3 regions of the Pseudomonas sp. TMW22091 genome follow, and region 3 is predicted to be linked to each of the others. Evidence: riboswitches for the same ligand, from Rfam matches in the RefSeq annotation. Region 3 holds a riboswitch; each other region holds the start of a gene.
What was found. A riboswitch is a leader RNA that binds a small molecule or an ion and turns the genes downstream of it on or off. The one in region 3 is predicted to bind cobalamin.

Region 1: it holds a riboswitch for cobalamin, as region 3 does, so the genes downstream of both, cobO (cob(I)yrinic acid a,c-diamide adenosyltransferase) here and EQV93_RS06780 (ABC transporter substrate-binding protein) in region 3, are expected to answer to the same signal.
Region 2: it holds a riboswitch for cobalamin, as region 3 does, so the genes downstream of both, cobW (cobalamin biosynthesis protein CobW) here and EQV93_RS06780 (ABC transporter substrate-binding protein) in region 3, are expected to answer to the same signal.

The regions. Positions count from the first base shown of each region.
Region 1 covers NZ_SCFI01000001.1:61,526-68,578, forward strand. The annotation lists gene cobD (threonine-phosphate decarboxylase CobD) at 1-272, opposite strand, end outside; gene cbiB (adenosylcobinamide-phosphate synthase CbiB) at 265-1,173, opposite strand; gene bluB (5,6-dimethylbenzimidazole synthase) at 1,170-1,820, opposite strand; gene EQV93_RS00310 (cobyrinate a,c-diamide synthase) at 1,817-3,130, opposite strand; gene cobO (cob(I)yrinic acid a,c-diamide adenosyltransferase) at 3,141-3,752, opposite strand; cobalamin riboswitch at 3,835-4,079, opposite strand; gene EQV93_RS00320 (hypothetical protein) at 4,294-7,053, shown strand, end outside.
Region 2 covers NZ_SCFI01000015.1:48,074-55,126, forward strand. The annotation lists gene cobN (cobaltochelatase subunit CobN) at 1-2,381, opposite strand, end outside; gene cobW (cobalamin biosynthesis protein CobW) at 2,385-3,455, opposite strand; cobalamin riboswitch at 3,549-3,747, opposite strand; gene EQV93_RS20890 (glycosyltransferase) at 3,846-5,141, shown strand; gene EQV93_RS20895 (acyltransferase family protein) at 5,132-7,053, opposite strand, start outside.
Region 3 covers NZ_SCFI01000003.1:47,203-54,255, reverse strand. The annotation lists gene EQV93_RS06785 (FecCD family ABC transporter permease) at 1-947, opposite strand, end outside; gene EQV93_RS06780 (ABC transporter substrate-binding protein) at 959-1,972, opposite strand; cobalamin riboswitch at 2,119-2,312, opposite strand; gene EQV93_RS06775 (DUF1624 domain-containing protein) at 2,345-3,508, opposite strand; gene EQV93_RS06770 (MFS transporter) at 3,705-5,033, shown strand; gene EQV93_RS06765 (benzoate/H(+) symporter BenE family transporter) at 5,030-6,232, shown strand; gene EQV93_RS06760 (polyamine ABC transporter substrate-binding protein) at 6,611-7,053, shown strand, end outside.

The DNA of each region.
Region 1 (7,053 bases), on a different contig from region 3:
ACGCCAACCTTGCCACTGCGGCGCAGACGCGGCAGCAGTTGTATCGCACATTGTGAACCTGGCACGGGCAGCACGTTCGGCGCGCCGTAGTAAGCACAGGCGGCGTGCTCCAGACCGTCATCGGTTTCTGGCAAGCGCGCCCAGGCACGTTCGGGAATGTCGGGCACGGCAAATGGCCAGGGAGCCAGACCGCTGGACAAGTCCAGCCAGTCCGACTCGGCAATGCCGTAATGAAGGACTGCCTGACGTAAACGGCCACCGTGTTCAAGCATAGAATTCACTCCCCACGCACAGAATCAATAACCATAACCACACGCCGCGCTGCACCAGTTGCCAGCCCCGGTCAATGGCGTCGGCGTCGGCAGGCGCGCCTTCACCCAGTTGCGGGCGCTCATGCAGCTCACCGTGGTAAATCGCGGCGCCGCCCAGTTCAACCGCCAAGGCACCCGCGCCCGCAGCCATAACCGGGCCAGCGTTTGGGCTGTCCCATTTGGGCGCTTGTGTATGCCAGCACTTGATGGCGAGCCTGGTTTTACCCAATACGGCGTAGGTCAACGCCACTAACCTCGCAGGAATATAGTTCAGGAGATCGTCAATACGCGCCGCCGCCCAACCAAAACGTTCAAAGCGCTCATTGCGATAGCCCCACATGGCATCCAGCGTGTTGCTTAGACGATAGAGCACCACACCCGGCGCACCGGCCACGACAAACCAGAACAACGCTGCGAACACTGCATCGCTGCCGTTTTCAAGCACCGACTCAGTGGCTGCACGAGCCACCTCGTTGGCGTCCAGCTCACTGGTCTGGCGACTGACCAAGTAGCCAACTCGCGTGCGCGCTTCCTCCAGATCATGGCTGCGCAATGCCTGAGCCACCGGTTGCACGTGCTCACCGAGGCTGCGCATACCCAGCGCGCAATACAGCGCCACAATGTCCACCAACCAACCGATGTAAGGCAGCCATGAAAAGGCGGTTGCCAGCACCGTCAATGGCAGCACCGCCAGCACCCAAGCCGTTACGCCATGACTGCGCCAGCCACGTCCGCCGGAGTTGAAGCGCCGTTCAATGCGCTCGCACATACGGCCAAACGCAACCAGCGGATGCCAGCGCTTGGGTTCTCCGAGCAGCGCATCCATCGCCACCCCGGCCACGCACAGCAAGGCCACACTCATGCACTGACTCCCCAATAATTCTCATACACCAACTCGCTGAGTGGACGTGCTTGCGCCCACCCTTCCAGCACCAGCATCGGCGCCGGGTAAAACGCTTCGACAGGCCCCAGGCAGAGCACAGCCAGAGGCTTGGCACCTGCGGGTAGACCCAGCAGGTCCGCCAGCGCTTGAGGCTCGAACAAAGAGACCCAGCCCATGCCCAGCCCTTCGACGCGGGCCGCCAGCCACAGGTTTTGAATGGCGCACGACAACGACGCCATGTCCATTTCCGGCAAGGTACGGCGGCCAAAAATATGTTTGTCGCGGTCATCCATCAACGCAGCCACCAAGACCTCGGCGCAATCGTTGATGCCTTCCACCTTGAGCGTCATGAACTCATCGGAACGCTCTCCCAACGCCTCAGCGGTACGCACTCGCTCCTCCTCGACCAACGCTTGAATCTTGCCGCGCAAAGGTCGATCGGTGATGCGGATAAACCGCCAGGGCTGCATCAGCCCTACGCTCGGGGCCTGATGCGCCGCTTCAAGTAAACGCGACAGCAGTTCAGGTGCCACACTGCCGCCAATGAAGTGGCGCATATCGCGGCGCTCGGCAATGGCTCGGTAAACAGCAGCCCGCTCTAGGGGGCTAAATGCATTGTTGCTCATGACACCTTCACGGCGCATGGCGCAAACAACGCGGCAATGGCCTGGGGATTGGACGGAAAGTAAAAGTGCACATAAGACGCAGTCATGCGCCCATCGCGATACACCGCTTCAGCGCCGCGCCCGCCATTGGGGCTCAAGCCCCGGGCAATGGGTTCAAGTTCGGTACTGGTCAGCGAGTGATGGTAGGTATGACCACGCAGCAGCCCTTCAGGCAGTTCGACGGCTTGCAATGCCAACGCCGCCAGACGTTTTTGCATGGTTGCCTCACCGGCCAGCAACCCCACCAGCTCAGCACGCTGGCCCTCTACGTCGGTCAGGGCATTGAGCAGATAAAGCATGCCACCGCATTCAGCCAGCAAAGGCTTGCCGCTGGCATGGTGGGCCCGAATGGCTTCCAGCATCGGGTGATTGCGCGACAGCTCAAGGTGATGCAACTCGGGATAGCCGCCGGGTAAATACAGACTGTCCGCTTCCGGCAATTGAGTATCGCGAATCGGTGAGAAGAACAGCAATTGAGCGCCCATTTCTCGCAATAACGCCAAGCTTGCGCCATAAGTGAAGGCAAATGCTTCGTCACGGGCTACCGCAATACGCACACCCGCCAACAGAGGCTCAACAGCAACAGGTTCAGGCGCATCAAACGTCACCGCGGGTGGCAGCGCTACCTCGCAGGTACTGGCCAAGGCATTGGCCGCCGCGTCAAGGCGGGCATCCAGGTCATTCAGCTCGCTGGCTTGTACCAAGCCCAAATGACGACTAGGCAATTCAATGCCGGTCTCTCGGGACAGCGCGCCATACCAACGCAAACCCTCAGTCAAACTGCCTTCCAGCAATTGCGCATGGCGCACCGTACCCACCCGGTTGGCCAGCACCCCGGCAAAAGGCAAGTCAGGTTGATAACGCGCCAGCCCCAAAGCCAAAGCCCCAAAGGTCTGGGCCATGGCCGTACCATCAATCACACCCAACACCGGCACCCCGAAATGCCGGGCCAGATCGGCACTTGAAGGCGTGCCGTCGAACAGCCCCATCACGCCTTCGATCAGGATCAAGTCGGCCTCACCAGCGGCTTCCCATAACAGACGGCGGCTTTCCTCTGCACCCACCATCCACAAATCCACCTGATACACCGGCGCACCACTGGCACGCTCAAGGATCATCGGGTCGAGAAAATCCGGGCCACATTTAAATACTCGAACCTTACGCCCCTGATTGCGATGCAAACGGGCCAAGGCGGCGGTAACGGTGGTCTTGCCCTGACCGGAAGCCGGTGCGGCGATCAATACCGCCGGGCAATGACGCGACTCTCTCATGCTTCAACACTCACAATTCGATGCCTTTCTGGGCTTTGATACCGGACTGAAAAGCGTGTTTGATCACGCCCATTTCAGTCACCGTATCGGCCAGATCAATCAGTTCAGGTTTAGCGCCACGGCCTGTGACCAGTACATGCTGCATCGGCGGCCGGGCTTGCAGGTCGCTCAATACTTGCTCAAGGTCGAGATAACCGTGCTTGAGCGCAATATTCAGTTCATCCAGCACCACCAGTCCGATGGCCGGATTGCGCAGCATTTCGCGGGACACTTCCCACGCAGCCTCGGCGGCAGCGATGTCACGCTGGCGGTCCTGGGTTTCCCAGGTAAAACCTTCGCCCATAACGTGATACCGCACTTGCTCAGGGAAGCGGCGGAAGAAAATTTCCTCGCCGGTGCTGTTGCGGCCCTTGATGAACTGCACCACGCCGCACTGCATCCCGTGACCCATAGCCCGAGCCAGCATGCCAAATGCTGAGCTGCTTTTACCTTTGCCATTGCCGGTCAATACCAGCAGCAAGCCGCATTCGTTTGGCGAGCTGGCAATGCGCTCATCCATAACTGCTTTTTTGCGCAGCATACGCGCCAGATGACGTTCATCACGTTCAGGGGATTCATTCATGGCAGCTCTCCGTTGGGGCTGAATTAAGCAAACGGGAGGCGGGGGAAATTGGTCACAAATCACACTGCATCGCCCGCCGCGAGAGTGCTGGATGAATCAGGCCGGTCTCCGGGCTCACAAGCGGGTCGCTCATTAATAGAACAACCCTTGACCGCACGCCTTCCCGTGACTGTTCACAGTGGCACTTTGTGCAGTTTTCACTCATTTACCGTTGCGGGGGCAGCGCCGGGATCGTGATGGCTGTGGCTTTCACAGTCACCTTCACCGGCTTCCCTGTTTCACTCGGCCAACCAAGGGTTGCAGAGCACCTGAAACAAGCCGCGAAGGTTAGAGGGTTGGGGGTGGAGCGTCAATTGAAGCCATGGACACCCCAACCTAAAACGAGATTTCCGACGTAATACACGCGCCAGATTAGTTGTCAGCTACAGTTTAAAAAGAACGTAGGAATTATCTCTTAGATCAAGCCTATGTCAGAGAAAGTTGACCCGGAATCCTTATCTCCCGTGATCGTCGCTTGCATTGATGATCAAGAGGATCACCAATGAAAGACTCGAAGGTTAGCTCTAATAATGAAAACTCTTCCGAGGGCTCAACCTTAAAGCGTTTCAAAACCTTAACAGATTTAGGCCAGTCGTTGGACACCCCCCTGTTGACTGAAGGATCTAAGAGAACGGGTCCGACAACAGGAATTTATCCGGTTAATGTGTTAGCGATGACACCCCATTCACAAGCCGCAGTACCTGGCCCCACAGAGGTATTCACTGAAGATTCAGACTTCGCCAATGAGATAGATACAACGCAAAACGAAGTGCCTGCCCTGCAAGCGCCTCAAACGCCTCAAACGCCTACAACATCGACCTTTGCGGCGCACCTTCAGGAAAATATTAAGCCAAAATTAGAACAGTGGCGCGAATACAACAAAATCAATAAAAACAAGATCCCCGACGAAGCCATTATCAAGCGCTCTAAAATTGAGGCACTTATTCAAACCGTCACTACAGCATTATCCATTTTCCATGGTCACCCTACTCTGCTTGACATCTTACACTTCGCCAATCGGATAGCCGTTATTTCCGAGCAAGAATGGAAGTCAGTTCAAGAAGCATCGATGAATGAGACGTTAATGGCTTTGAATAAAACCATTAACGCCCTTGAACAGGCAGCAAAGTCGCTGCAAACCACACACAACGACACATTGGCTTATTGGGAGGAATATGAACATGAACAACGTGAAACCCTCAAAAAGACATCGGCTGTTCTAATAATAGAACACATGCTGGGCTCACTGGACAAAGCTGATACTGCGTTTTCCGAAAAGGTAGACGCATCCGTTGAGCACGCCTTCAACCATGGGACTGTGGCATTTAATAATGAACTCGACACCCTGCTGCTGAAAAAAGTGAAGCTTCACAAATCAGAACGTTTTATTACCTTAGAAGAAAAGTCAAAGCAGGCCACTAAAGCTGCACAAAAAGCATTTAATTACTCACTGCACAAACTTCCAACACTCAAAGAAAAAACACAAAGTTCGCGAGCAATACAATACATTATTCCGGAACTATTTTCAGAATCGGGCCGTGCATTGAAAAGTGCTGCTGCTGATTTTGACAAAGCCCAATACGCCCTAAAAAAATCTGAAAGCACCAGCAATAAATTGATAAGAGCCGCTTATACAATGGGTAAAAAAACAGGCTCATTATTAAAATCAACCATTGAACTGATGGAGGAAGGTATCGTAGAAAGAGTGATATCAACGGTAGGAGATGCCTCCCACGATACGCTTGACTACACACGCACCAAGTTGCCTTCACTGGCAAAAAGGGGCGTTTACAGCCTTCAGATATTAGGACTAAGTGCATTAAAAAACTGGGGAGAATCAGTAACCCCCTCAAGTGAAGACAGTATTAATTTTGATGCCACACTGAGTGTCACGCCGCTCGAAATACTGGCCGCGACACAAGATCTTCTTGTGGTCACACAGAAAATGCTGGCCTCCGCGCATGAAGCGAGTAAAACAGTAAAAGCCTTAGAAAAAAAACAAGAGCCCACAGACAGCGAGATAAAAAAACTTCCCAACACACTAAGTCGGGACTTTAAATTGGCCACGCCACTAGAACAACAACTTAACGTTTTGACTCAGCACGCTATTCAAGCCGTCATGGAAATAGAAAGAGAGGCCTTAACAAAAAAAAGCCTCGAATCAAATTCTAAACTCAAAGACAAAGAGAAGAGTATTTCAACGCTGGAAGAGGCTAAAACAGCAGCGCTGCGTGTAGCACCGCACGTACAGACGCACACGTCTGATGAAGCGTTCAAGGCTTTAATGGATGCTACGCTGGCGGATATAGACCCACGATACAAGCGTGGGGCCGAGCGCAAACTGATTTCACTTTCAAACACTATCAAACCCGCCGCGAAGCTCTTATTCGAAGCCGCGACAGACCTTATGAATACTGCAAAGCTGCCAACTGAAAAAGAAACTCAACTAGAGGTGATGATTTCAGCGCTTAAGAATGTGGAGAATAAAACCCGCGACGTTAAGGCCACAATAAAACTTGCGCTGACTCAAATGACAGGTTCTGCACTGCATAATTATTCACACCGAGGGCTTCTGGCGAAAGACATTGGTGAATTTATTGCTTCAGAGAAAGCCGCCTATTTGAAAAACAATCCTGGTACAGATTCGGATATTGATGGCGCAGTAGAGCAGATGCTTAGCAAATTACAATCAGACCTGACTACCCCTGAAGACAGCCAAGGGAAAGTGCTCGGCAAATGGATTAAAATGGCTGTAAAGGACGCAGAGAACGACGACATATCATGGCCTGCATCCCTCGAAGCCATCTTGAATCAACACCCTAAAATAAAACAATATTTGCATGAATGGGGCGCCAAGAAGTTTAACTATAATTTACTTCTCGGCATGGTATCGGCTACGGCGCAAGACAGTGCCCGCACACTGGAACGTTTAGTCTCAATACACCCCAATAGAAATCTGTTGAGCCCCCGTATGGCTTATTTAAAAGTCTTACTGGCGCCTTTGACCATCGGCTTAGTTATACGGGGTCTTGGACAAGCCACCCGAGTCGGTGAAAACCCACAATCGGCTATCAAAAAATTCCTCAAACTTGAAGCCGGAAAATTAGCCTTCAGGTTGTTCACCAGTGTACTCCCTTCCGCAGCCATTACCGCCTTGTCGGGAGCTTTAACCTTGAGTGGCTTTTATAAGGGCGGAAAATTTAACGAAGAATACCTTGAGCAAGCTAAAAAAAGAATGAACTTAAACTTAGTCTCGGCAGGT
Region 2 (7,053 bases), on a different contig from region 3:
CCCAGCAACGCTTGTTCGATCAACTGCGCGGCGTACAACTCAAGGCGTTCACGGCAGTCCCCGGCGGTGCGCCACAACGAGTCGCAAACGGCTTGCAGCTCGGGTGGTTGTCGCGCTGTCCAGGGTTCGGCCAACGCACAGTCAAGCGGGTCAAAGCCCAGTTCAAAGGCTTTGGCCAGCGCGCGCAATACACTCGACTGCGCTCCCCGGCCATCGCCCCGCGGAATACGCAACAGGGCCAGCAAGGTGTCTATGCGCAAACGCCCGGCAGGTGATTCACCGAAGATATGCAGACCGTCACGGATTTGTGATTCCTTGAGATCACACAAATAGGTGTCCAGCCGAGGCAGCCAGATAGCCGCATCGGCGTCACTGTCGAGTTGTTCGTCAAGTTGCAGTTCGCGGTCGATTCGGGTTTCACGTACCAGATTGAGAATGTCGCGCTGCAATTCACGGGCACGGCGCGGGTCCAGCAGTTGTGCTTCGTAATATTCGTCGGCCAGCAGTTCAAGGTCACGCAAAGGCCCGTAGGTTTCAGCCCGGGTCAGTGGCGGCATCAGGTGATCGATAATCACCGCTTGCGTGCGACGCTTGGCTTGCGCACCTTCGCCGGGGTCGTTGACGATAAACGGATAAACGTTGGGCATCGGCCCAAGGATTGCGTCCGGCCAACAGTGCTCAGACAACCCGACGCCCTTGCCCGGCAACCATTCGAGATTGCCGTGCTTACCCACATGCACCACTGCATGAGCGCCGTAGGTGTGACGCAACCAGAAATAAAACGCCAGATAAGCATGCGGCGGCACCAGATCCGGATCGTGATACACCGCGCTGGCATCGACCTGATACCCCCGTGCCGGTTGAATTCCGACAAAGGTCAGGCCAAAACGCAGACCGGCAATCATCATGCGCCCGTTCCGGAACATCGGATCCTTGTGCGGCTCACCCCAACGCTCGGTCACCGCCTGCCGATTGGCCTCGGGCAAGGCATTAAACATCGCCTGGTACTCATCAAGCCCCAGACTTTGCAGGCACGGACGCAGATCGAGGTTGTCCAGATCGTTGCTTACCCCACCCAGCAACTGCGCTATCAACTCGGTGCCGCTGTCTGGCAACGGGCAATCAAGCGGGTAACCTTCCATTTGCAATGCCCGCAAGATATTCAGTGCTGCGGCTGGCGTGTCCAGACCGACGCCATTGCCAATGCGGCCATCACGGGTCGGGTAATTGGCCAGAATCAGGGCGATGCGCTTGTCTGCATTGGCCACCCGGGCCAGCTCGACCCAGCGCCGCGCCAATTCAGCGACAAAATCCATGCGTTCCGGTTGCGCTCGATAGCACACCACGTCCGACTGACTGCGCTCACTGCGCCAGGCCAAATCCTTGAAGCTGATCGGGCGGCTGATGATCCGCCCGTCCAGCTCAGGCAGCGCAATGTGCATGGCCAAGTCTCGGGGGCCGAGGCCCTGCTCACTGTCACGCCAGCCGGGTTCGTTATCCTGAGCGCAAATGGCTTGAATCACCGGAATATTGCGCCGGAACGGACGCAGGTGCGGCGCCTCCGGGCTGGACTGCGCAAAGCCGGTGGTATTCAGAATGACACCCGCGTCCACCTCATCCAGCAGGTCCTGGACCACGGCCAAACAGCCCGGTTCTTTGAGGCTGGCGACAGCAATTGGCAAGGGATTGAGTCCCGCTGCCTGCAAACGCTGGCAAAACACATCGACAAACGCGGTGTTGGCCGCTTGCAAGTGAGAGCGATAGAACAACACTGCGGCCACGGGTTGCCCGGCCAGCCAGTCGGCTTGCCAATGGGTGAGCTGCGGGCTGGAATGGGCCGGGTGGTAGATCGCGGTACGCGGCAGGGTCTGTGGTTCGTCCCACGTATAGTCACGCCCCAACCATTGGCTGGCCAGGCAGCGATAGAGTTGCAACGCGTTATGCCGCCCGCCCTGACGCAAAAAATGCCAAAGCCGTTCGCCCTGTTCGGCCGGCACGGTGCTCAGACCGCTGAGTTCCGGGTCGGGACGATCATCGCCCGGTACCAGAATCAACGTAACGCCGCGTTCCGCCAGCTGCACGAGGCGCTCAATGCCATAGCGCCAGTAGCCAATACCACCGTGCAATGACAGCAGTATCACCTTGGCGTGTTGCAGCACCTGATCGACATAAAGGTCGACCGAGGCATGGTTTTGCACCTGCATGGGGTTGGCCAAACGCAGGCTTGGATAATCTTCAGGCAACTGCTGCGCCGCTTCGGCCAGCAGTGCCAGGCTTGAATCGCCACTGCACAGGATCACCAGCTCGGCGGGTGTCTGGCCTAAATCGGCAATGTTATCGTCCGATACAAAGCCACCGGGCTGAGTCCTGAGCAAATGCATGGCTTATACGCTCAACGCTGTACGCAAGGTGGATTCGAGCAATGCGGCGTCAAGGTCTTGACCGATCAATACCAGCTTGGTGTTGCGCGCCTCATCGGCGCCCCAGGCACGGTCGAAGTGTTTGTCAAAACGTGTGCCCACGCCCTGAATCAGCAACCGCATCGGCTTGCCCGGGATCGCGGCGAAACCCTTGACCCGCAGAATGCCGTGCTTAACCACCAGCGCGGTCAAGGCGTCCATCAACAGGCGCTCTTCGGCTTGCGGCAGTTCGATGGAGATGGAATCAAACGCATCGTGGTCGTGATCGTCGTGGTCATCATCGCCATCGTGATGATGGTCATGGTGGCTGTGACGGCCATCAATATGGTCTTCAGAACCCGCGCCCAGCCCCAGCAATACATCCAGTGGCAAGCGACCGCTGCTGGCCTCAATGATTTTAACCGCCGGTGGCAGTTCTTCAGCGACTTCGGCGCGCACCTTGGCCAGGTCTTCAGGGCTGATCAGATCGGCCTTGTTGAGGATCACCAGGTCAGCACTGGCCAGTTGGTCAGCAAACAGTTCGTGCAGAGGCGATTCGTGGTCAAGATTTGGGTCAAGTTTGCGCTGGGCATCGACTTGATCCGGGAAGGCCGCGAATGTACCGGCCGCCACGGCCGGGCTGTCGACCACGGTGATCACGGCATCTACCGTGCAGGCGCTGCGGATTTCCGGCCACTGGAAGGCTTGCACCAAAGGTTTTGGCAGGGCCAGGCCAGAGGTTTCGATCAGGATATGGTCGATATCCCCACGGCGGGCAACCAGCTCGCGCATCACCGGGAAGAACTCTTCCTGCACGGTGCAGCACAAGCAACCGTTGGCCAGTTCATAGACCCGACCGTTGGCCTCTTCTTCGGTACAACCGATGGAGCATTGCTTGAGGATTTCACCGTCGATGCCCAACTCGCCGAATTCATTGACGATCACGGCAATGCGACGGCCTTGAGCGTTGTCCAGCATATGGCGCAGCAAGGTGGTTTTGCCCGAGCCGAGAAAGCCGGTGACGATCGTGACGGGAGTTTTGGCCAGTGTTTTCATCGGATGCCCTTTGGCAAAGCGGCGGGCATACGGGACGACATCGCGGGCCTGGGCACACGGGTTTTCGCCACCGGATCACCCCGCCCGGTTGAAGTAAAAATCTGTCACGAGGCAGGTCTCCTGGCTTACGGCTGGGCGTCAGCCAAAGGCTGAGCCCTACTCTGCGCCTTCCCGCGTATGACGCAGTGGCATTGCACAGTAATCGACCGTTTACAGTTGCGGGGGCAGCCGCGGCATACCGCGTTCCCTTCTTAGCTTCGCAGTGCGAAGAACCTCGAAAGCGCAAGGCTACGCAGTGCCATGTAACAGGTCAATGCCAGTCGGTATCGAGGGGCGCGTTGTGTTCTAATTGCCGCCTTTTTTCGTCCTCTGCGCTTCAAGGATCTGTCCATGCCGTCCACCCCGCAAACCCGCGTCCTGATCATTGGCTACGTGTGGCCCGAACCACGCTCCTCGGCGGCGGGTGGGCACATGATGCAGATTATCGAGAGCTTTTTGCAGGAAGGCTGGCACATCACCTTCAGCAGCCCGGCAGGGATTGGTGAACACAAGGCCGATCTGGCCACACTGGGCATCGATGAAGTGAACATCGAGCTGAATAACAGCAGCTTTGACGCTTTTATCACTGAACTGGCCCCCGACATCGTGCTGTTCGACCGTTTCATGATGGAAGAGCAGTTTGGCTGGAGGGTCGAGAAACACTGCCCGGGTGCATTGCGCGTGCTTGAAACCTCCGACCTGCAAAGCCTGCGTGACGCCCGCCAGCAACAGCTCAAGGCACGGCTCAAGCACAATCCCGAGCAAGATGACTTCAGCAGCCTGTTCGCCCCGGCCCCCCGCGAAACCTATGAGCACATAGCGGATGCGGATCTGGCCCAGCGAGAAGTGGCCGCGATTTACCGCAGCGACCTCAACCTGATGATTTCCGAGTACGAAATCGACTTGCTGGTGGAGCACTTCAACGTCCCCAAAGCATTGTTGCACTGGTGCCCGCTGATGGTCGACCACGTGCCGCAGACCTACGTGCCCTATGAACAGCGTCAGCACTTCCTGAGTATTGGCAACTTCCGCCACGCGCCGAACTGGGACGCGGTGTTATGGATGAAGACCCATATCTGGCCCTTGATTCGCCAGCAACTGCCCACCGCGCAACTGCATGTCTATGGTGCCTACACCCCACCCAAAGCCACCGCCCTGCACAACCCGGCCCAAGGGTTTCACGTGCTCAACTGGGCCGAAGATGCGCTGGCCGTCATGAGTAACGCCCGCGTTTGCATGGCGCCGTTGCGGTTTGGCGCAGGGATCAAAGGCAAAATTGCCGATGCCATGCTCTGCGGCACACCCAATGTGACCACGCCGGTCGGCGCTGAAGGCATGCACGGCGACTTGCCGTGGGCCGGGGCCATTGAACAGAGCGCCAGCGCGATTGCTGCCGCCGCGGTTGACCTCTACCAAAACCCGCAGGCCTGGCAGCAGGCCCAACAACACGGGCAGAAGCTGCTGGCTGAGCGGTACTTGCAGTCGAGCCACGGCCCGGCGCTGGTTGAACGCATCAAAGCCTGCCGCGCCGAGCTTGAACAGCACCGGCGCAACAACTTCACCGGGGCCATGCTGCGACACCACCAGCATAAAAGTACGCAATACATGTCGCAGTGGATCGAAGCCAAAAACCGCCTTCAGGATTGATCCCAGATGTGCAGCAACACTTGAGTGAAGGAAGGCTCAAGCACGCGGTTTCCATTACCGCTGAGATGATTGGAGTCGAAAAACATCGGCTTGCCCAATGGATCAAAGGCCGAACACTGAGTACCCGGGCACAGCAAAGGGAATGGGTCCCAGACTGTCAGGCCCGGATGCTCACGCGTTAACGCCGCCAAAAGCTTCATTTGCGCTTCACGTAAACGTAAAAGAGGTTCACGTCCTACCGTCATGCCTTGAGAGCACACCGGATTCATGCGGTTGAACCAGTCAGAACAGCGATTGGGCGGTGATTTGAACAGGGGTTTTGGCGCATCTATCAGGACATGTACATTGATGGCCTCTAACCTTGCCAAATCGGCTTCAGCAGAAGTTTTTGCGGCGGCAAGCCTCGCAGGGGTTTGCTCCTTCAGCATCTGACTGATGACCGCGGTCTGGCCAAGGGCCCAGTCCCGGTCTTGCAGTTCCGGCATCCGCAGTGACGCCAAAAAAACAATGTCTCCCGGCTTGGCCCGGGCTTCAATATCCTTGAAGTCCGCTTCACGACCGCGGGCACAGTTGGCCGGGTCGGCATCCTGCAGGGTCACCACACCACAGCCGCCCTGCTCGTACACCACCACTTTAATGCCCAGCTTGATGGCGACATTATTGAGCAGAGTGCGATAGGCCGATGCATGGGAATCCCCAATCACAAACAGCTGACGCCCACGCACCCGGGCGTCATTTATTCTGTTAAAGGGCTCTCGCGGGTAATGCTTATAGGCATACCAGGTATAGGTGTCGCGGGTCTGGCTCAAGGACAGCCGCTCTGTGTTATGCGTGACCCAAAACGCGCTGCCGCCGAACAGGACAAGGGTGCACAGGGCAAGCCCGAAAGTCCGCCACGGCGTGCGCAACCAGAGACAGCTGGCAGTGCGCACGGGTAGCTCGATCCAGTGATAAGACACTGCGGCCAGTACAAAAACCACCAACGGATAAAGGAGTTGAACAACAACAAGCTGCGTCCCGGTGGTCCATCTCAATAACACGAGCACGGGCCAGTGCCACAGATAAAGTGAGAAAGACAAGCGTCCCATATACGTCAACCACGGCACTTGCAGCAGGCGCTGCAGGGTCGAGGTGTACTCGGGTGCAGGCAGTGCAAGCCCGGCTATCGTCAACACCGCGCCCAATACCGTGACAATGGCCATCGGGAATGGAAAATGAAGGGGTGTGGCCAATATAAAACCGCTGGCAAGCAAGCCCAGCCCGCACAGCAGCATGGCATTGACGATACCACTGGAGCGCAGCGTGCCGCGCCAGGCTTCAATCCCTTGATAAAGCATGGCCCCGGCGGCCAGCTCCCAAAAACGGCCGGGCAACAGATAAAAGGCTGAATGCGCGTCTGCCGGGGTCTGGATGGCACAGATGATGAGAGAGGCAATGGCCAGAGCCGGTAGAAGAGTCCACACCACAGGCGTCTTATTTCTATAGCGAAGCCACAGGAAAAACAGCACGGGGAACACCACATAGAACTGTTCCTCAACGCCAAGTGACCATGTGTGTGTATAAGGGTTGAGCTCGGTGCCCGGCGAAAAGTAAGCATTGCCATGGCGGGCCAGCACCACGTTGCTGATACCCGCAAAGACAGCGAACCCTGTGTAGTTAATCTGGTCGCTGAGCCAGAACTGCGGCATAAACAGCGCTGACAGCACGAAACTGGTCAACAGCATGACCAGTAACGCAGGCAATATGCGCAGGCAGCGCCTGCGGTAAAAGTCGCGCAGATACTCGCCGAATTTCAAATGCCTGCGCTCTGCAAGCGACTGGCTGATGACATAACCGGAGATGACAAAAAAAAGATCAACGCCGGTAAAGCCGCCCGGCAGGAAATCGAGGAAGCCGGCGTGAAACACGATGA
Region 3 (7,053 bases):
AGTGCGGTGACGACACCGACGGGGATCACCTGCCCCTTGATCAGGGTGCGCGAAAGAATGTCTGCCGCGATCAGAAACAAGGCGCCACCCAGTGCGCTGGCAGGCAACAGCCGGCCATGGCCCGTGCCCAACAGCAGGCGCGCTGCGTGGGGGATTACCAGGCCGACGAAACCGATGGAGCCGACAATGGACACCATCACGGCCGTGATCAGCGCCGCACAGCTGATCAGCAGGAACTGCACGCGGCGCACCGGGATACCCAGTGAGGCGGCGGAATCACTGCCAAAGGCAAAAGCATCCAGCGCCCGGCGATGCCACAGGCACACCGCCAGCCCGGCCACAGCCACGGGTACGGCCAGCCACACCGAAGGCCAGCGCACGCCGCTGAGATTGCCCAGTAACCAGAACATAATGCCGCGCGCCTGTTCGGCACTGGCCGATTTGGTGATCAGAAAAGCGGTGATGGCGTTGAACAGTTGTGAGCCCGCGATGCCAGCCAGGATGATTTGGCCGGTTCCGCTGGCGGGGCCGCTGGCACGGGCCAGCAAAACCACCAGTGAAAAAGCGGCTATGGCGCCAGCAAATGCCCCCACCGACAAGCTGATCGCCCCGGCACCCAAGCCCAGTAAGGCAATCAATACTGCACCGGTTGAAGCGCCGGCAGAAATGCCGAGCAGATAGGGATCGGCCAGAGGGTTGCGCAACAGTGACTGCAGCACCACCCCGCAGGTGGCCAGCCCGGCACCGCAGGCGGCCGCGACCAGCGCACGGGTCAGTCGGTAGTTCCACACAATGCCTTCATCGATCGGGTCCAACACGTACCCGGCGCCCCACATCTTGTTGGCCAGCACTCGTACAACCACGCCCGGCTCAATGGCGGTTTCACCAATGGCTACCCCGGCAAGGATGGCCAGCACCAGCATCGCCAGGGACGCACACCAAGGCATCAACCTCACACTCATTGGGCCGCGTTGCTGTTATGAATAGCGTTTGCCAGTGTTTCAAATCCATCAAACAGTCGCAGGCTGGCCTGCATGGCGTCAGCATCGAGAATGATGATGCGATTGTTTTTGACCGCATCCATGTTGCGAGTCACTGGATCAGAGCGCAGGAATTCGAGCTTTTTCTGATAGTCGTCCGCGGGGAAGCGACGGCGATCCATGCGTGCAATGACCACAAAAGTCGGGTTGGCCTTGGCCAGGGTTTCCCAGCCAACCGTTGGCCATTCCTCGTCGGACTCCACCACATTGCGCACGCCCAGCGTATTGAGCATAAAGTCAGGGATGCCCTTGCGACCCGCCACATAGGGGTCGATGTCGAGGTCTGCGCTGGAAAACCAGAACAGCGCGCTGGTGTGCTTCAGGTCTTTGCCCTTGATCGAAGCCAGGGATCTTTCCAGACGCGCGTTGAGCACTGCGTTAAGTTCTTCACCGCGATCCTGTACATCGAAAATCTGCGCCAACTGACTGATGCTTTTGTACAGGCTGTCGATACGGAAGGGTTGCAGGCGTGTGCCATCAGCACCGACCAGATTGTCTTTGCCTTCGCAATCCGAGGGCATCAAATAGGTCGGGATATTCAGCTCATGAAACTGCTCGCGAGTGCCGACCACGCCTTGTGGGCCGACCATCCACTCCAACTGCACGGCGACCAGTTCAGGGCGCTTGCCAATCACTGCTTCGAAACTGGGGTCGTTGTCTGCCAGCCGCTCAACCTTGTCGTTCTGGGCCTTGTACTGGTCAGAGACGTCGTTGAACCATAGAGATGTGCCGACCAGCTTGTCGCCCAACCCCAAGGCATAGAGCATTTCAGTCCCGGCCTGGCCGATGGTCACGGCGCGTTGCGGGGCATGCTGAAATGTCAGCGCGGTGGCACAGTTTTCTATCGTCAGTGGATAGTGGGTGGGGGCGGCCTGAGCCAGGGCAGGCACGCCCAAGGCGGTGGCAAGTGCGGCAACGCGGAACAGCAGCATGATGCAATCTCCATTTGGATCGTACACAGAGCGGGAGCGTACGGCCTGGAAACACATCGTTGAGCACGGATTTTTCAGCCGGGCAAGGACGGTCAAGTGAATGACACGCGCAGCAAAGATGTCCTTCCCGGGCACCCCGCCGGTCAGTAGGTGTTGCTGTGCCGGCAGGTCTCCTGACTGATGCTTCATCGCCCGGCTCCAACCTTCCCGGGGGTGACCCAGTGGCGTTCAAGGAGCAGGCTCAGCACCTACAGTTGCGGGGGCAGTTCCGTTTGGCGCTTTGACAGCACCTCGGATTCCCTTTTAATCCCGTTGGGGGACCGGCGGCGGCATGTTAGACGAACACGTCGCGGATAGGGGAAAAACTCATTGTCAGAAGTATTTCAGCCATGACACATCTCGACGCCGGTTTTTGAGTGCTGCAAACCAGCGCACGGGCACGTAAAGCGCCGCAGCCAGCAACACAGCCATCAGCCAGACGGTGACGATACTGTCGAATCCAAAGTAACTGCCCTGATTAAGACCGAACACCGCGACGCCGATCAGATAAATCATTTTCAAGGCGTATAGATGGAGCAGGTAAAAGAACATGGGCGCCGCTCCAAACACCGCGAGGGTGCGAACCCAGGCACGTTGCTGCGCTCGCTCAAAGGCCAGTAACAGCAGCAGGCCTGCACCCAGCGTCAATGCCAGGAACAGCAGGGAAGGCGGGTACTTGGTGATGTTGAAGAAGCTCATCAGGGTGGCCAGCCAGTGTTCGTGGTTCACCCACGCAGCCTCGCCATACCCATTGAATAATCGCAACAGCACAAAGCCGAGCAGGGCGCCCAGACCTGCCCGCAACAGGTATTGTTGACGCTGGCTGGCCGAGGCGCTGCGTGCGAACCACGGGCCCATGCAGTACCCCAACGTGATCACACCTATCCATGGCAATAGCGGGTACGACGTGCGCAGTCGCAGGTTCTGCGAGAACTCGATCCAGCCGCGATCATGCAGCATCGCCCACGGCACATGCAGGGCTGAACCCTGCGGGAAATGGACTGAATCGAGCAGGTTGTGCCCGCCAATAATGATCAACGCCACTAGCAACAGCAGAGGGCGCGGCAACCATACCAGCGCCGCCAAAGCCATCATGCTGACGCCAATGGCCCAGATCACTTGCAGGTAAATCACTGTGGGGGGGAATTGAAAGGTCCAGGCGAAGTTGACCAGCGTGAACTCCAGCACCACCAGAAACAGCCCGCGCTTGAACAGAAAGGCCGAAACGTCGCGAGTGCCCTGATATTTTTCGCCGAACAGGTACGCCGAAAGGCCCGTCAGCAACACGAATACTGGCGCGCACAGATGAGCGAGGGTGCGGCTGAAAAACAGGCCGGGGTCGGTGAGTTCAATGTTCATCGGGTCTGCGACCTGGCGATGTAAAAAGAATGTTTCGCGCACATGGTCCAACAGCATAAACAGGATCACCAACCCGCGAAGGGCGTCGATGGACAGCAAGCGCTGGCTTGAAGGCGGGGCATGGAGAGTGGTTGTCATTAGAGGGTCACAAACAAGGGGAAGGCGGAAAGACTGTTACCTTATAACATCTCAGATGCGATTGTCATCCCGTTATCAGCGATGCAGGAAATGGATAGCGATGCGCAGAAATCGGCTAGAGGCATGCAAACCCCCTCCCTATGCTGCTTAAACCTGCACGTGCAGCGACCACAATAAAAACAAGAGTGACGACGCCATGCGAGAGATAGACGTTCATCAGGTGATTGATAACGCACGTTTTAGCCGCTTCCACGGCTCAGTGGTGGCGCTGTGTGCGCTGCTACTGATTTTTGATGGCTACGACCTGCTCATTTTCGGCGTGGTGCTCCCGTCCATCATGCTGGAATGGGGGCTAACCCCCTTGCAAGCGGGTGCACTGGGCAGTTATGCGCTGTTCGGGATGATGTTCGGGGCATTAGTGTTCGGCACGCTGGCCGACAAAATCGGGCGCAAAAAAGGCATCGCGATTTGCTTCTTGCTGTTTTCCACCGCCACCTTGGTCAATGGTTTTGCCAGCAATCCGACGGAGTTCGGCCTATGTCGTTTCATCGCCGGTTTAGGTTGCGGCGGGCTGATGCCCAATGCCGTGGCGCTGATGAGCGAGTATGCGCCCAAGCGCTTGCGCAGCACGCTGGTGGCAATCATGTTCAGCGGTTACTCACTGGGCGGTGTGCTTGCGGCGGGGGTGGGTATCTATTTGCTGCCGCAGTTCGGCTGGCAGTCGATGTTTTTTGCAGCAGTGGTGCCGCTGTTGTTGCTGCCGGTGATTCTCTGGCTGTTACCAGAGTCCGTGGGCTTTCTATTGCGTCAGGGGCAAACCGGAAAAGCGCGACGCATCCTGCAAAAAATCGACCCGGCACTGGCAGGTGGCGAGCATGACACCTTGTTCATGGCAGATACCAAGGGGAGGGGGGCTGCTGTTCTGGAACTGTTTCGTGACGGTCGGGCCCTGCGTACGCTGTGTTTATGGGTGGCGTTTTTCTGTTGCCTGTTAATGGTCTACGCCTTGAGTTCATGGCTGCCGAAAATGATGGCGAGCGCAGGCTATAGCCTCGGTTCGAGCCTGTCATTTCTGTTGGTGCTTAATTTCGGCGGCATGGTCGGGGCCGTGTTCGGCGGCTGGCTGGGAGACCGTTTGAGTTTGAGCAAAGTGATGGTGGTGTTCTTCCTCGTCGCCGCCGTGACAGTCACCTTGCTGGGGTTCAAAAGTGCGCCCTTGTTGTTGTATCTGCTGATCTTTGTGGCCGGTGGCACCACAGTCGGTACGCAAATCCTCCTGTATGCGGTCACGGCACAGAGCTACGGCCAGTCGATTCGCTCCACCGGCCTTGGCTGGGCCTCCGGTATTGGCCGCAATGGCGCGATTCTCGGACCGCTGCTGGGGGGCGCGCTGATGGGCATGAACCTGCCGCTGCAACTCAACTTTATGGCGTTCGCCGTGCCGGGTGCAGTGGCTGCACTGGCCATGTTGTTGTTCACCTTCAGCCCGCAACGGCGCGTGGTCGAAGCGGTGGCTTATCCATGAGAACGGTGTTCAAGGACTGTTCGTTGTCCGCGTTGATTGCCGGAGTGATCGCCACGCTGATTTCTTATGCCGGGCCGCTGGTGATTGTATTTCATGCGGCGCAAAGCGCGCAGTTGTCACCCCAGATGTTGTCCTCCTGGGTGTGGGCCATCTCTATCGGCAGCGCTGTACTCGGCGCTGCCTTGAGCCTGCGCTATCGCGTGCCGGTCGTGATCGCCTGGTCCATTCCGGGGTCTGCTCTGCTGGTCGGGGCGCTGCCACAGATCGGTATTAATCAGGCGGTGGGGGCGTATCTGGTGGCGAATGTGATCTTGTTGCTGATGGGGGTGACTGGCGCATTTGATCGCATCATTAAACGCTTGCCAGGTTCAATTGCCGCCGGCATGCAGGCAGGTATTCTGTTTGCCTTCGGGGTTGAGGTGTTTCGTGCATTGCCCGTGCAACCGGGGTTGGTGCTGGGCATGTTCATCACCTATATCGTCATGCGCCGCTCCTGGCCGCGCTATGCCGTTGCGGGCGTGCTATTGGCGGGTGTCGCCATCACGTTATCAAGCGGGAGTTTGCGCGCCGAGGCGTTGGTGTTCGGGTGGGCGACCCCGCAGTGGATCAGCCCTGAGTTCAGTCTGTCAGCCACCTTGAGCCTTGCGTTACCGCTGGTGCTGGTCGCACTCACCGGGCAGTTTGTGCCGGGTATGGCGGTGCTTCGCACAGCGGGGTACACCACCCCGGCCAGTCCGATCATCAGCAGTACGGCAATCGGTGGTTTGCTGCTGGCCCCGTTCGGTTGTCACGGGCTTAATCTGGCGGCCGTTACCGCCAGCTTGTGTGCCGGCAAGGAGGCCCACGAAAACCCCCGGCGCCGTTACATCGCGGCATTGTCGGGCAGTGTGGCTTACCTGCTGTTCGGCATTGCAGGGGCGACAGTGGTGTCGGTGTTTGAGGCTTTGCCAGCGGCCTTGATCGCCGCATTGGCGGGCTTGGCCTTGTACGGAGCCATTAGCGATGCGCTGGTGCGCAGCCTGAGCGAACCGCAGGAGCGCGACGCCGGGTTGTTCACCTTTTTGGTGACGGCCTCGGGTGTGTCCTTTTTAGGGTTGTCCGCAGCATTCTGGGGGTTGCTGTTCGGCCTGTTGGTCCACGTGGTGACCATTGCGAGGCGCCCTGTAGCCGCCCCCGTCCCCGTAGCTGCTGACGAGTAGTGCTGCTACGGGTTCTGAGCCTTACACCACGCTGGTCAGGCCGCATAATCCTTCAGCTACGCGGGACGCTGAATGCGAGCGTAATTGAGCAAAATATTGACGCATCGGCTCTGCGACAAAGCCGTTGATCGCCGTGAATGACATTCTGTTTTCCCTCTACATCAGTAGCTTAACGGTGGCAGATACCGATTGGGTCACACAGATTGGCCAGATCGATCCCTTTTTGGCCGGTCTGCCACTGTGATCCGGCAAAGTGCTCAGCAAGAATCAAAACCACTGACACTCTAATAAGAAAATAATAGATGTGCCCTTGGCCATTTGCAGGCCGCTGCCGTGTACAGAACCTGGCGATCTCACGCCACTTTGGGGAACTCCTTCATGGTCTCGATAAAACATTTACTGGGCGCAGCCGTGTGCTCGCTGTCGCTGCTGGCCGCTGCCGTGCACGCTGAACAGCGTGAGCTGCGTGTTTATAACTGGGCGGATTACATCTTGCCGTCCGTGCCCAAAGACTTTGCCCGCGAGACGGGCATCCGTGTGATATGGGACACGTTCGATACCAATGAATCCCTTGAGGCCAAGTTACTGACCGGCAACTCGGGCTATGACCTGGTGGTGCCGTCCAATCAGTTTCTCGACACCCAGATCAAAGCCGGGGTGTTCCAGAAGCTCGACAAGTCCAAACTGCCCAACTGGCAGCATCAGGACCCGGCCCTGCTCAAGCTATTGGAAGCGAATGACCCCGGCAACCAATACGCTGTGCCGTATATGGTCGGCACCGTGTTGATCGGCTTCAACCCGGCCAAGGTCAAGGCAGCGCT